3 regions of the Advenella sp. EE-W14 genome follow, and region 1 is predicted to be linked to each of the others. Evidence: predicted binding sites of a transcription regulator. Region 1 holds the regulator's gene; each other region holds the start of a gene.
The links. Region 1 encodes sigma-54, which starts transcription at its own class of promoters, with help from an activator protein. Its sites were predicted from a motif close to TGGCANGNAANCTGCTTT; they were not measured.
Positions count from the first base shown of each region.

Region 2: the regulator sigma-54 is predicted to act here: its motif matches at 1,382-1,399, upstream of folB (dihydroneopterin aldolase).
Region 3: the regulator sigma-54 is predicted to act here: its motif matches at 1,108-1,125, upstream of glnA (type I glutamate--ammonia ligase).

Region 1 is NZ_JAAVNG010000004.1:2,197-5,478, reverse strand. Features, by position in the region: gene bfr (bacterioferritin) at 1-303, opposite strand, end outside; partial or broken gene HCX92_RS00935 ((2Fe-2S)-binding protein) at 534-725, opposite strand; gene rpoN (RNA polymerase factor sigma-54) at 794-2,185, opposite strand; gene HCX92_RS00925 (hypothetical protein) at 2,200-2,763, shown strand; gene leuA (2-isopropylmalate synthase) at 3,038-3,282, shown strand, end outside.
Region 2 is NZ_JAAVNG010000007.1:39,605-42,886, reverse strand. Features, by position in the region: gene HCX92_RS04325 (ABC transporter substrate-binding protein) at 1-315, shown strand, start outside; gene HCX92_RS04320 (NAD(P)/FAD-dependent oxidoreductase) at 312-1,274, opposite strand; gene folB (dihydroneopterin aldolase) at 1,432-1,791, shown strand; gene ttcA (tRNA 2-thiocytidine(32) synthetase TtcA) at 1,794-2,741, shown strand; gene queF (NADPH-dependent 7-cyano-7-deazaguanine reductase QueF) at 2,755-3,282, shown strand, end outside.
Region 3 is NZ_JAAVNG010000009.1:94,170-97,451, forward strand. Features, by position in the region: gene hemW (radical SAM family heme chaperone HemW) at 1-989, shown strand, start outside; gene glnA (type I glutamate--ammonia ligase) at 1,179-2,591, shown strand; gene glnL (nitrogen regulation protein NR(II)) at 2,629-3,282, shown strand, end outside.

The DNA of each region.
Region 1 (3,282 bases):
AAGCGTTCCATGAGCACTTACCTCAAGGTGCAAATCACAAGCCAGGATTTCGGGCACATCCTCACCAATGCGCAACTTATGCAAATCTTGCAGGTTGGGTAATCCCTCCAGCAAAAAAATACGTTCTATCAGGGCATCGGCATGCTTCATCTCTTCGATGGACTCTTCATATTCATGCTTGCCCAACACATTAAAGCCCCAGTTTTTCAACATGCGGGCATGCAGGAAATACTGATTAATCGCCGTTAACTCATTGGTCAATTGCTTGTTCAGGTATTTAAGAACCTCTTTATCGCCTTTCATAACCCTTCCTTTTTCAAGTTTGCTCAATGGGATTCCGGTATGCAAAAACAACACCGCCCCCAGGCTTCCATTATATATTGGAAGCGGTTACGAAACAGATTTACCAAAATGAATACGACATAAGCTTCCTTTTCCTGAGCAAAAGGAAGCTTATGCGAAAACACCGGATTTTTCCAATACGTTGCCTACCAGAGTGCCGTGGACACAAGTGCCTTGCGGCTGCGTGACTCGCTCACATACTCTTGATTTGCTGCATTAGAGGCTGAATCTTTCGGAAGATATTCGCTGGCAGTCTGGGCACAGCAACCACAGCACGATGCAACACCTAACTCGGTCTGTAAATCACCAAGGGTTGACGCTCCGTTATTGACTGCCTCAATAACGGTTTTTTCTGTGATGGCATTACAAATACAAATATACATGCGAATCATTATCATCTATTTTTATTTTTTTCGCAATATTTTTTCCCTGTTTTTCTTAAAAAAAACAGTCAGCCTTTCAGAAGAGCCTGAGCTTTTCTTCTGGAAGCCGGTGCAATACCAATGGCTTCACGATATTTAGCCACTGTTCTGCGGGCGATTAACAAACCATCCGCCATCAACAAATCACACAACTTACTGTCGGACAAAGGTTTTTTGGCATCTTCAGCCTCGACCAGCGCCTTGATTTTCAACTGAATCGACTTGGCCGAGGTATGCTCACCAGACTCGGTGGCTACACCCGATCCAAAAAAATATTTCAGTTCAAATACCCCATGCGGAGTGGCGATGAATTTTTGCGTGGTGGCCCGGGATACGGTTGACTCATGAATCTCCAGCTCCTGTGCCACTTCTTTTAAGGTAAGAGGTTGTACGGCAGACACACCTTCTTCAAGAAAGGCTGTTTGATATTTCATGATGACTCGGGAAACATCCAGAATGGTGCTGAAACGGTGATTGACCTGTTTTAAAAAACCCTTTGCATGACTTAGCTGTTCACTCAGACTGCTTTCCTGCTTTTTACCCAGGGTCCTGATCATGCTTTCATATTCGGCATTAATCCGAACCTTTGGCAAAATCCCCTGATTAAGGGATAAAACCCATTCATGATTGATTTTTCTCACCAACACATCAGGTACCGCATAATCGGCTGCAGGCGTGCTCCAGGCTTTACCTGGCCGTGGATCAAGCCCCTGAATCAAACCATGGGCCTGGCGAATCAGGGTAATATCGGCACCGGTGACCGCTTGCAAGGCAGCCATATCGGCCGCTGCCAGCGCATCCAGGGCATTGGCGCAAATTTTTTTGGCGCAGGCCAATACTTTGCCATCAGGTTCAGGACTTAACTCACGAGAAAGCTGCAATAACAGGCATTCTGACAGGCTGCGGGCCGCAATACCCGGAGGATCGAACGACTGCAACAAACGCAACGCCACCGTCAGCTCCTCTATGGTTACCTCATGCTCAGCCTCAAAAAATCCGGCCACCTCTTCCAGCGGTGTATGCAGATAGCCATTTTCGTCCAGTTCATCAATCAGGACATCAACCAGAAGCATATCACGCTCCATGGCATGGGTTGTCCCCAACTGACTGCGCAAATACGCTTCCAGGCTCACACTGGTTGCGGTTTCAGGATAGAAATCATCATCCTCGGAATTGGCAGCGGCAGGTTTACGCTGATCCCAATCCTGTTGTAAAACCTCAGCATAAGACAGCTCGGAATTTGGTGTTTCAGACGATATCTGGTTATCATCTACTAACTCCAGCATCGGATTGTCCTGAATGGCGCGCATCAGCTCAACCTGGAAATCCAGACCGGAAAACTGCAACAATCGCAATGACTGTTGCAACTGAGGGGTCATGACCAATTGCTGGCCCGTTTTTAACTCTAACGCCTGACGCATATTAAAAATTCTTTATGAAACAAAAAAAACCAGCGGCTTATAAAAATGATACCGCAGTACTCAGCAAAACCCTCCTGACGTTGGCAATGCCACAAATTATTTTACGTAGCACGGTCATTGCCTTTTCGGTACTTGTCTGGATTTTCCTTGCCCGCAAAATCATTGATTTTGGCAAAAAACAGGATTACGCCGGACTGGAAGCCTTCAGCGATCAACTGGTTACCTACCTGAACAGTATAAACAATTATATTTGGTGGGGCCTGGTTCTGCTAGGCAGCCTTATCCTTTATATAATCTTAAGCAGCTGGCTAAGTGGAAGCATCAGACGTGCCGGTGAACACTGTCCTCCCCCACGAAAAATCAACCCGCTTATCAATCAGCTTTCTCCGGAAGGCAAGGAAGTGCTGGCCTGGGCCTGGAGTGATCGCACAGAACCCATCAAATTCATCACTTTAAAAGAAACCCTCAGTGAATTACGTAGCGGACGTGTTTACAAACTGGCTCAAGTCAAAGAACAACAAATACTCCTGCAACACAATTTTATTCCTGAGCTTGGCCAAAACGAAAAAATCTCTTGACTTTACCCCCCTTTCATGCTCATAATAAAGTCATTATGAAAACGCAAACTTTCAATCCCTCTCAAATTACTACAAGTTGCAACGGCGGCTTGTTGGTTTGCGCACTCTCTTCTCTTCTACTACTAGCGCTCGGTTGCCGAGCCTAGAGCATTCGTGGCAGTTCGGCAGCCCTGTATTAGCCACCCGGATTTTTATTAAATTGTAATATCCCGGGCCAACAAACAGGCAAACGCCAGTTCCAGCACCGGGATTCATATCAAACAGGTGCATTATGATGCTTTCCAACCCAGCAAAAAAATACGTTCCCTTCAAACCGTTCGTCAAGGATTTTTCCGAACGTACATGGCCCAGCAAAACCATTACCGCTCCTCCAATCTGGATGAGCACCGACCTGCGTGATGGCAACCAGTCTCTTATCGAGCCCATGAGCGTTGAGCGTAAATTGCGCTTTTTCAAACAGTTGGTGGCCATTGGCTTCAAAGAAATTGAGGTTGGGTTTCCTTCCGCATCACAAACCGA
Region 2 (3,282 bases), on a different contig from region 1:
GGCCCTATCCAGAATGAAATGTTGCAGTTATGTGGTGCCTACAATATTTTTAACGACCTGAACAGCCCTTCGCCTATTGTCAGCCTGGAAAGCATTATGCAACGCCAACCCAAACTGATACTGGCTGGCGCTTCACATGAAAAAACAGCCGACGAAATACGGGACTTTTTCAATGACAAAGGGTTTTCATTTGCCCGTCAGGCAATCGTTACCCAACATCCGGATATTTTATTTCGTCCGACAGATCGCCTGATTCGTGCCCTGCCCGGACTTTGCCAGGCCATCGACCAGGCCCGCTCCCGTCTGCAGCCCTAACTCACCAGTTCAAGCTCTTCCTGTTCCAGCCTGTACTGGATGGCCTTGGCCGCCACCACCCCATCAGCCATGGAGGTGATAATGCAGGGATGGTGCCGGTTGGCGACTTCACCAATGGCATACACCCCGGACACATTGGTTTCTGCAGTATGCACATGGGTGTTGACATAGCCTTTTTCACTGCACGAAAGACCCAGGCTTTCCAGGCCATTGAGCTGAGCCTGCCAGCCATAAAAAACCATCACCACATCATACCTGTGTCCGTTAACGGTTCGGGTCAGCGGATCAAACACATACTCACCGGTATGAATCCGCTTTCGTGACAGGGATTCAAACCATTGTCTTTGCGCCCGGATATGACGGGCATAAATATCCACCGACAAAGCTCCTCTTTTTTGTGCAAAAATGGCGTTTTCAAAAGCGTTATCACCGCCTCCCAAGACGGCCACCCGCTTGTTGGCAAACTCATAGTTGGAAATGTGCCTGCCAGGCCCCACCAGGACATGGTCATATTTTTGATTGGCCAGCTCTTGCGGAAAGCGGGAGGTAACGCCACTGGCCACCACCACAAAACGCGACACCAGGGAATGCCCGTCAAAGAACACGCGAAACAGTCTTGGACAGACCGGCTTATCGTGCTTGCCCTCCTTTTTGAGCAAGGCATTAATCTGATCAGGGGCATCAATGATCTCTACCCTGTCGACCCGCATTTTCAAAAGCACAGGGACCCTGGCGCCATCCAGACTGCGCTTGATCTGCACCGCCACTTCTTCGCCGGTCAGGCCAGGAGCGGTGACATTCCAGGCATCTTCAAAGGGGTTATGCGCCGTCAGCCCCCCAACCTGTTCAGAGCCATCAAGAATTAACGGAGAAAAGCCCAAATGGGCAAGCCAGACAGCACATGAAGCACCTGCCGGGCCTGCACCAATCACAATCGCATCATAAACAACCGGTTGCATGCAGCCAAATCCTTTTTTCCATGAAAAATCAATGATTTTCTTTACCTTGAAAACCTTATTGCAGCCTCTTCAAATGAGATAACCACTACAATTAAGCCCTTGATAAATTGCAAAGAAAACGCTTTCTTCTTTGTCTCTACATATTAACCTTAATTCTATGTCAACTCGTCGTATATTCTTCTCCCGTCTTGCCCTTGATGCCCGCATTGGCATTCTTGAACATGAGCTGCGTGCCACCCAGCCCCTGCATATTGATGCAGAAATAGACATTCATGTACCCAGACAACTGAATGACAACGATATCAGCAGTGTTCTTGACTATCGCAAGCTGCGGGAAGCCATTATTGAAGAATGTACCCGTGCCCACGTGCACCTGGTGGAGTCACTGGGCGAAATGATTGCCAATCGTTTGCTGAAAGATTTCCCCGAGGTTCAAAAAGTCAGGCTCAGGATCAGCAAACCCATGGCTTTCGCCGATTGTGATGCGGTTGGCATTGAAGTTGTTACTGGACGATAAACATGAGTAACGAGCATCGTAGCGCTGCGGCCGAAAAAATCCGCATTGAAAACAATAAGCTGAGCAAACGTGTTATCCGTGAAGCCGGTACCGCTATTGTTGATTACAACATGATTGAAGATGGCGACAAAGTCATGGTTTGCCTTTCAGGAGGCAAAGACTCATACGGCATGCTGGATATTCTCATGACCTTGCAAAAGCGCGCACCGGTCAAGTTCGACATTATGGCCGTCAACCTGGACCAGAAACAGCCCGGCTTTCCCGAACATATTTTGCCCGAATACCTGACAAAGATAGGTGTTCCCTTTCATATTGAAAATCAGGATACCTATTCCATCGTCAAGCGTCTTATTCCTGAAGGAAAAACAACCTGCTCACTTTGTTCACGCCTGCGGCGCGGTATTTTATATCGTGTTGCCGATGAACTGGGTGCAACAAAAATTGCCTTGGGTCACCATCGGGACGATATTCTGGCCACCTTCTTCCTGAACCTGTTTTATGCGGCAAAACTTAAAACCATGCCCCCCAAACTGGTGTCAGACGATGGCAGGCATACGGTTATCAGGCCACTTGCCTATATTGCGGAAAAAGACCTGATTGCCTATGCCGAGATGAAGCAATTCCCCATCATTCCATGTAATCTGTGCGGTTCCCAGGAAAACCTGAAACGCCAGGAAATCAACCAGATGATCCGTGCCTGGGAAAAAGAAAGCCCCAAAAAAGTATGGAATATCTTCAAATCCCTGTCTGCGGTGGCACCCTCGCATTTAATGGACCGCCAGCTGTTTGATTTTGTTGGTCTCAAGCCAAGCGGACTGGCCGATGAAAACGGCGACAAGGCCTTTGATGCGGAAATTTTCCCGGATCTTGAGCCCGCAACCGAATTGCCTGATGACCCAATCCAGTCGGTCTCGCGCCATAAAACCATTTTCATGCAACCTCAATCTTAATTGTTCGCCTGCCATGATCAACCGTGAACTTAATCAGGCCCCTTTGGGAAAAGAAACGCAATACCCGGATCAATACGATCCGTCCCTCCTTTTCCCCATTGCCCGCACCATTGGCCGATCTCAACTGTCCTTGCAGCCACACCCTGCCTGGTACGGGGCCGACATCTGGAATGCCTATGAGCTTTCCTGGCTTAATCCAAAGGGCAAGCCGCAGGTGGCCATGGCCCGCTTCAGTTTTGATGCGGCCGCCCCCAACATCATTGAATCAAAATCTTTTAAACTTTATTTGAATTCATTCAACCAGACCCGGCTGAACACAAGCGAAAACCTGTTGGCCTGCCTGCAGACAGACTTGTCCGTGGCCAGCGGAGCACCGGTTTCAATCCAGCTTATCGAGCCCACCGATTTTTCTCAACAAACCATAGAAAACCTGGACGGGATACTAATTGACGAACTGGATGTCACTCCCGAAAAATATGAACCCGATGCCAGCCTGTTGCAATGCGATACCGACACCATCGTGCATGAAACCCTGGTTTCC
Region 3 (3,282 bases), on a different contig from region 1:
TTATATGGGGGCGGCAAATTCATACGGTGTTTATTGGTGGAGGGACGCCCAGCCTGCTTTCCGCGCAAGCGGTGGAGCGCCTAATGGCCATGCTGCGCAATTATTTAAATCTCTGGCCCGATACCGAAGTCACCCTGGAAGCCAATCCGGGCACGGCAGAGGCTTTGCGTTTCAAACAGTATGCAGAATCCGGTATTAATCGCATTTCATTGGGCATACAAAGTTTTGATGATAGGGCTTTGGGCATTTTGGGGCGTATTCATGACAGCAGCCAGGCCATTGAAGCGATTGAAATGGCCCAAAAGGCGGTGAGTCGCATCAATCTTGACTTGATGTATGCTTTGCCAGGTCAAACGCTGGCGTCTTGTCAGAAGGAGATAGAAACCGCCTTGTCTTTTGGCACCGAGCATTTGTCTTTGTACCACTTGACCATGGAGCCTAATACCGTTTTTGCCAAGTATCCACCCTCCGATCTGCCCGATGACGATACCAGTGCCGCCTTGCAGGACATGCTGATAGAGCTGACGGCTTTGCATGGGTTGGAACAGTACGAGGTTTCGGCTTATGCGCGACCCGGTGCAAGGGCAAAACATAATGTGAATTACTGGGAGTTTGGCGATTACATTGGCATTGGTCCCGGTGCGCATGGCAAGCTCAGTTTTCATGATCGTATTGTGCGAACTGCCAAAGTACGTAACCCCGAGTCCTGGATGGAAAAGGCCGTATTACATGATGGTTCTCATCTGGCTGAAGAACGTGAACTGCAAAGCAGTGATTTGCCATTTGAATTCATGCTTAATGCACTTCGATTGAAAGAGGGGGTGCCCGTATCCCGTTACGAAGAGCGCACCAGTCTTTCTTTGGCAGGTATTAGCCGACCGCTGGAAGAGGCACTTAAAAAGGGTCTGTTAGATGCCGATCCCATGCGCATCAAGGCGTCACCGCTTGGCTGGCGTTTTCTGAATGATTTACAAGGTTTGTTTTTATAATGCACCATACTGGCGCGTTTTATTTTAAGCGCACCAATCGGGTGCAAAATAATTCATGATTGCCGCACCAAAATGCAGCAATCATGACCATAGTGACAGATTTTCGTGCAAAAATAGTTGGCATGATTATTGCTTTACTTATATCGAACGGCCTGAATGGCTTGCTATTACGCTTTTCCTGGAGAAAACATGACAACCCCACAAGATATTCTGAAGTTGATGAGTGAACGTGAAGTCACTTTTGTTGATTTTCGTTTTACCGATACGCTTGGTAAAGAACATCACATGACTGTTCCTTCCAAAATGGTTGATGAAGACAAGTTTGAGTCAGGCCAGGCCTTTGATGGTTCTTCCATTGCCGGCTGGAAAGGAATTGAAGCATCGGATATGTTGCTGATTCCCGATGCCAATACAGCCCGTCTTGATCCGTTCCGTGAAGAACCCACCCTGATTCTGACTTGTGATGTGGTTGAGCCTTCCGATCTGAAAGGCTATGATCGTGATCCCCGCTCCCTGGCCAAACGCGCCGAAGCCTATCTGAAAGCCAGTGGCTTGGGCGATACCGCTTATTTTGGTCCGGAACCTGAATTTTTCGTGTTTGATGGCATTACCTGGTCTGATGACATGTCCGGCTGTTCATACAAAATCAAATCTGATGAGGCTTACTGGTCTCGCAGTGAAGATTCCGAGCAGGGCAATCATGGTCATCGTCCTCGCGTTAAAGGCGGTTATGTGCCTGTTTCACCCGTGGATTCTTTTGCTGACATGCGTTCTGAAATGTGTCTTTTGCTGGAGCAGCAAGGTGTGCCGGTGGAAATCCATCACCATGAAGTGGCCGGTGCCGGTCAGCTTGAAATTGGTACTAAATTCAGCACCCTGGTAGAGCGTGCCGACTGGAACCAGATCCTTAAATATACCGTTCATAACGTTGCCCACGTTTATGGTAAAACCGCAACCTTCATGCCCAAACCAGTCGTAGGTGATAACGGTTCTGGCATGCACGTTCACCAGTCTATCTGGAAAGATGGTCAAAACTTGTTTGCCGGTAATGGTTACGCAGGTCTGTCCGAGTTTGCCCTGTACTACATTGGCGGTATCATCAAGCATGCACGTGCTTTGAATGCGATTACCAATCCAGGCACCAACTCGTACAAACGTCTGGTTCCTCACTTCGAGGCACCGGTCAAACTGGCATACTCCGCACGTAACCGTTCGGCTTCCATCCGTATTCCTTATGTGGGCAATCCCAAGGCCCGTCGTGTAGAGGCCCGTTTCCCCGATCCTTTGGCCAATCCTTACCTGGCGTTTTCTGCCCTGATGATGGCAGGCCTGGACGGTGTTCAAAACAAGATCCACCCTGGTGATCCTGCAGATAAAAACCTGTACGATCTGCCACCGGAAGAGGATAAAAAAATTCCAACCGTGGCCGCGTCACTGGAAGAAGCTTTGGAAGCCCTGGATGCAGATCGTGAGTTCCTGACACGGGGTGGAGTGTTCAGCAATGAAATGCTGGATGCCTATCTGGAATTGAAAATGCAGGAAGTGACTCGTTTGCGCATGACTACGCACCCTGTTGAGTATGATTTGTATTATTCGCTGTAATTCAACGATAGTAAACAGGCCATGACAGGAGAAGTTGATGAACAAAAACGGATCTTTTCCTGTCACCCTTCAGGATTGCAAGGCGCTTGATCTGCTGGCAACTACTGTTTTCATGTTAGACCAGGATGGTCTGATTCGGTGGGTAAATAATGCCGGTCAACATCTGTTAAAGCGTTCAAGCCGATCTTTGGAGGGTATGGCTGTCAAGAACCTGTTTGAGGATGTTCGTGCATTTGAACATGCCTTTGAAGCCATTTTACATGAGGAGTTCAGCTCATTTGGCTTGATGGGGTGCATTATCCAAAACCTGGGTCAGGAAAAATTGCTGGTGAGTGCGACCATGCAACGACTTGAACAGCAGGCCTGGAGTGTGATTCTCGAGGTGCGTGAAATTGAACAGCACACACTGGCCGAGCGTAATGAACGCCTGATTAAAGAGCTTGAAATTCATCAGGAAACTTTCCGTAATCTGGGTCACGAAGTCAAAAACCCGCTGGGAGGGCTAAGAGGGGCCGCACAACTGCTTGAAATGGAATTGTCTGATCCTGCCTTGCAGGAGTACACACGGGTCATTATTGCCGAGGCGGATCGTTTGCAGGAACTGGTTGATCGCTTGATCAGGCCAGGGCAAACTAACCTGAACCTATCCCTGATTAATATTCATGAGGTTTGTGAGCGTGTGCACGCCTTG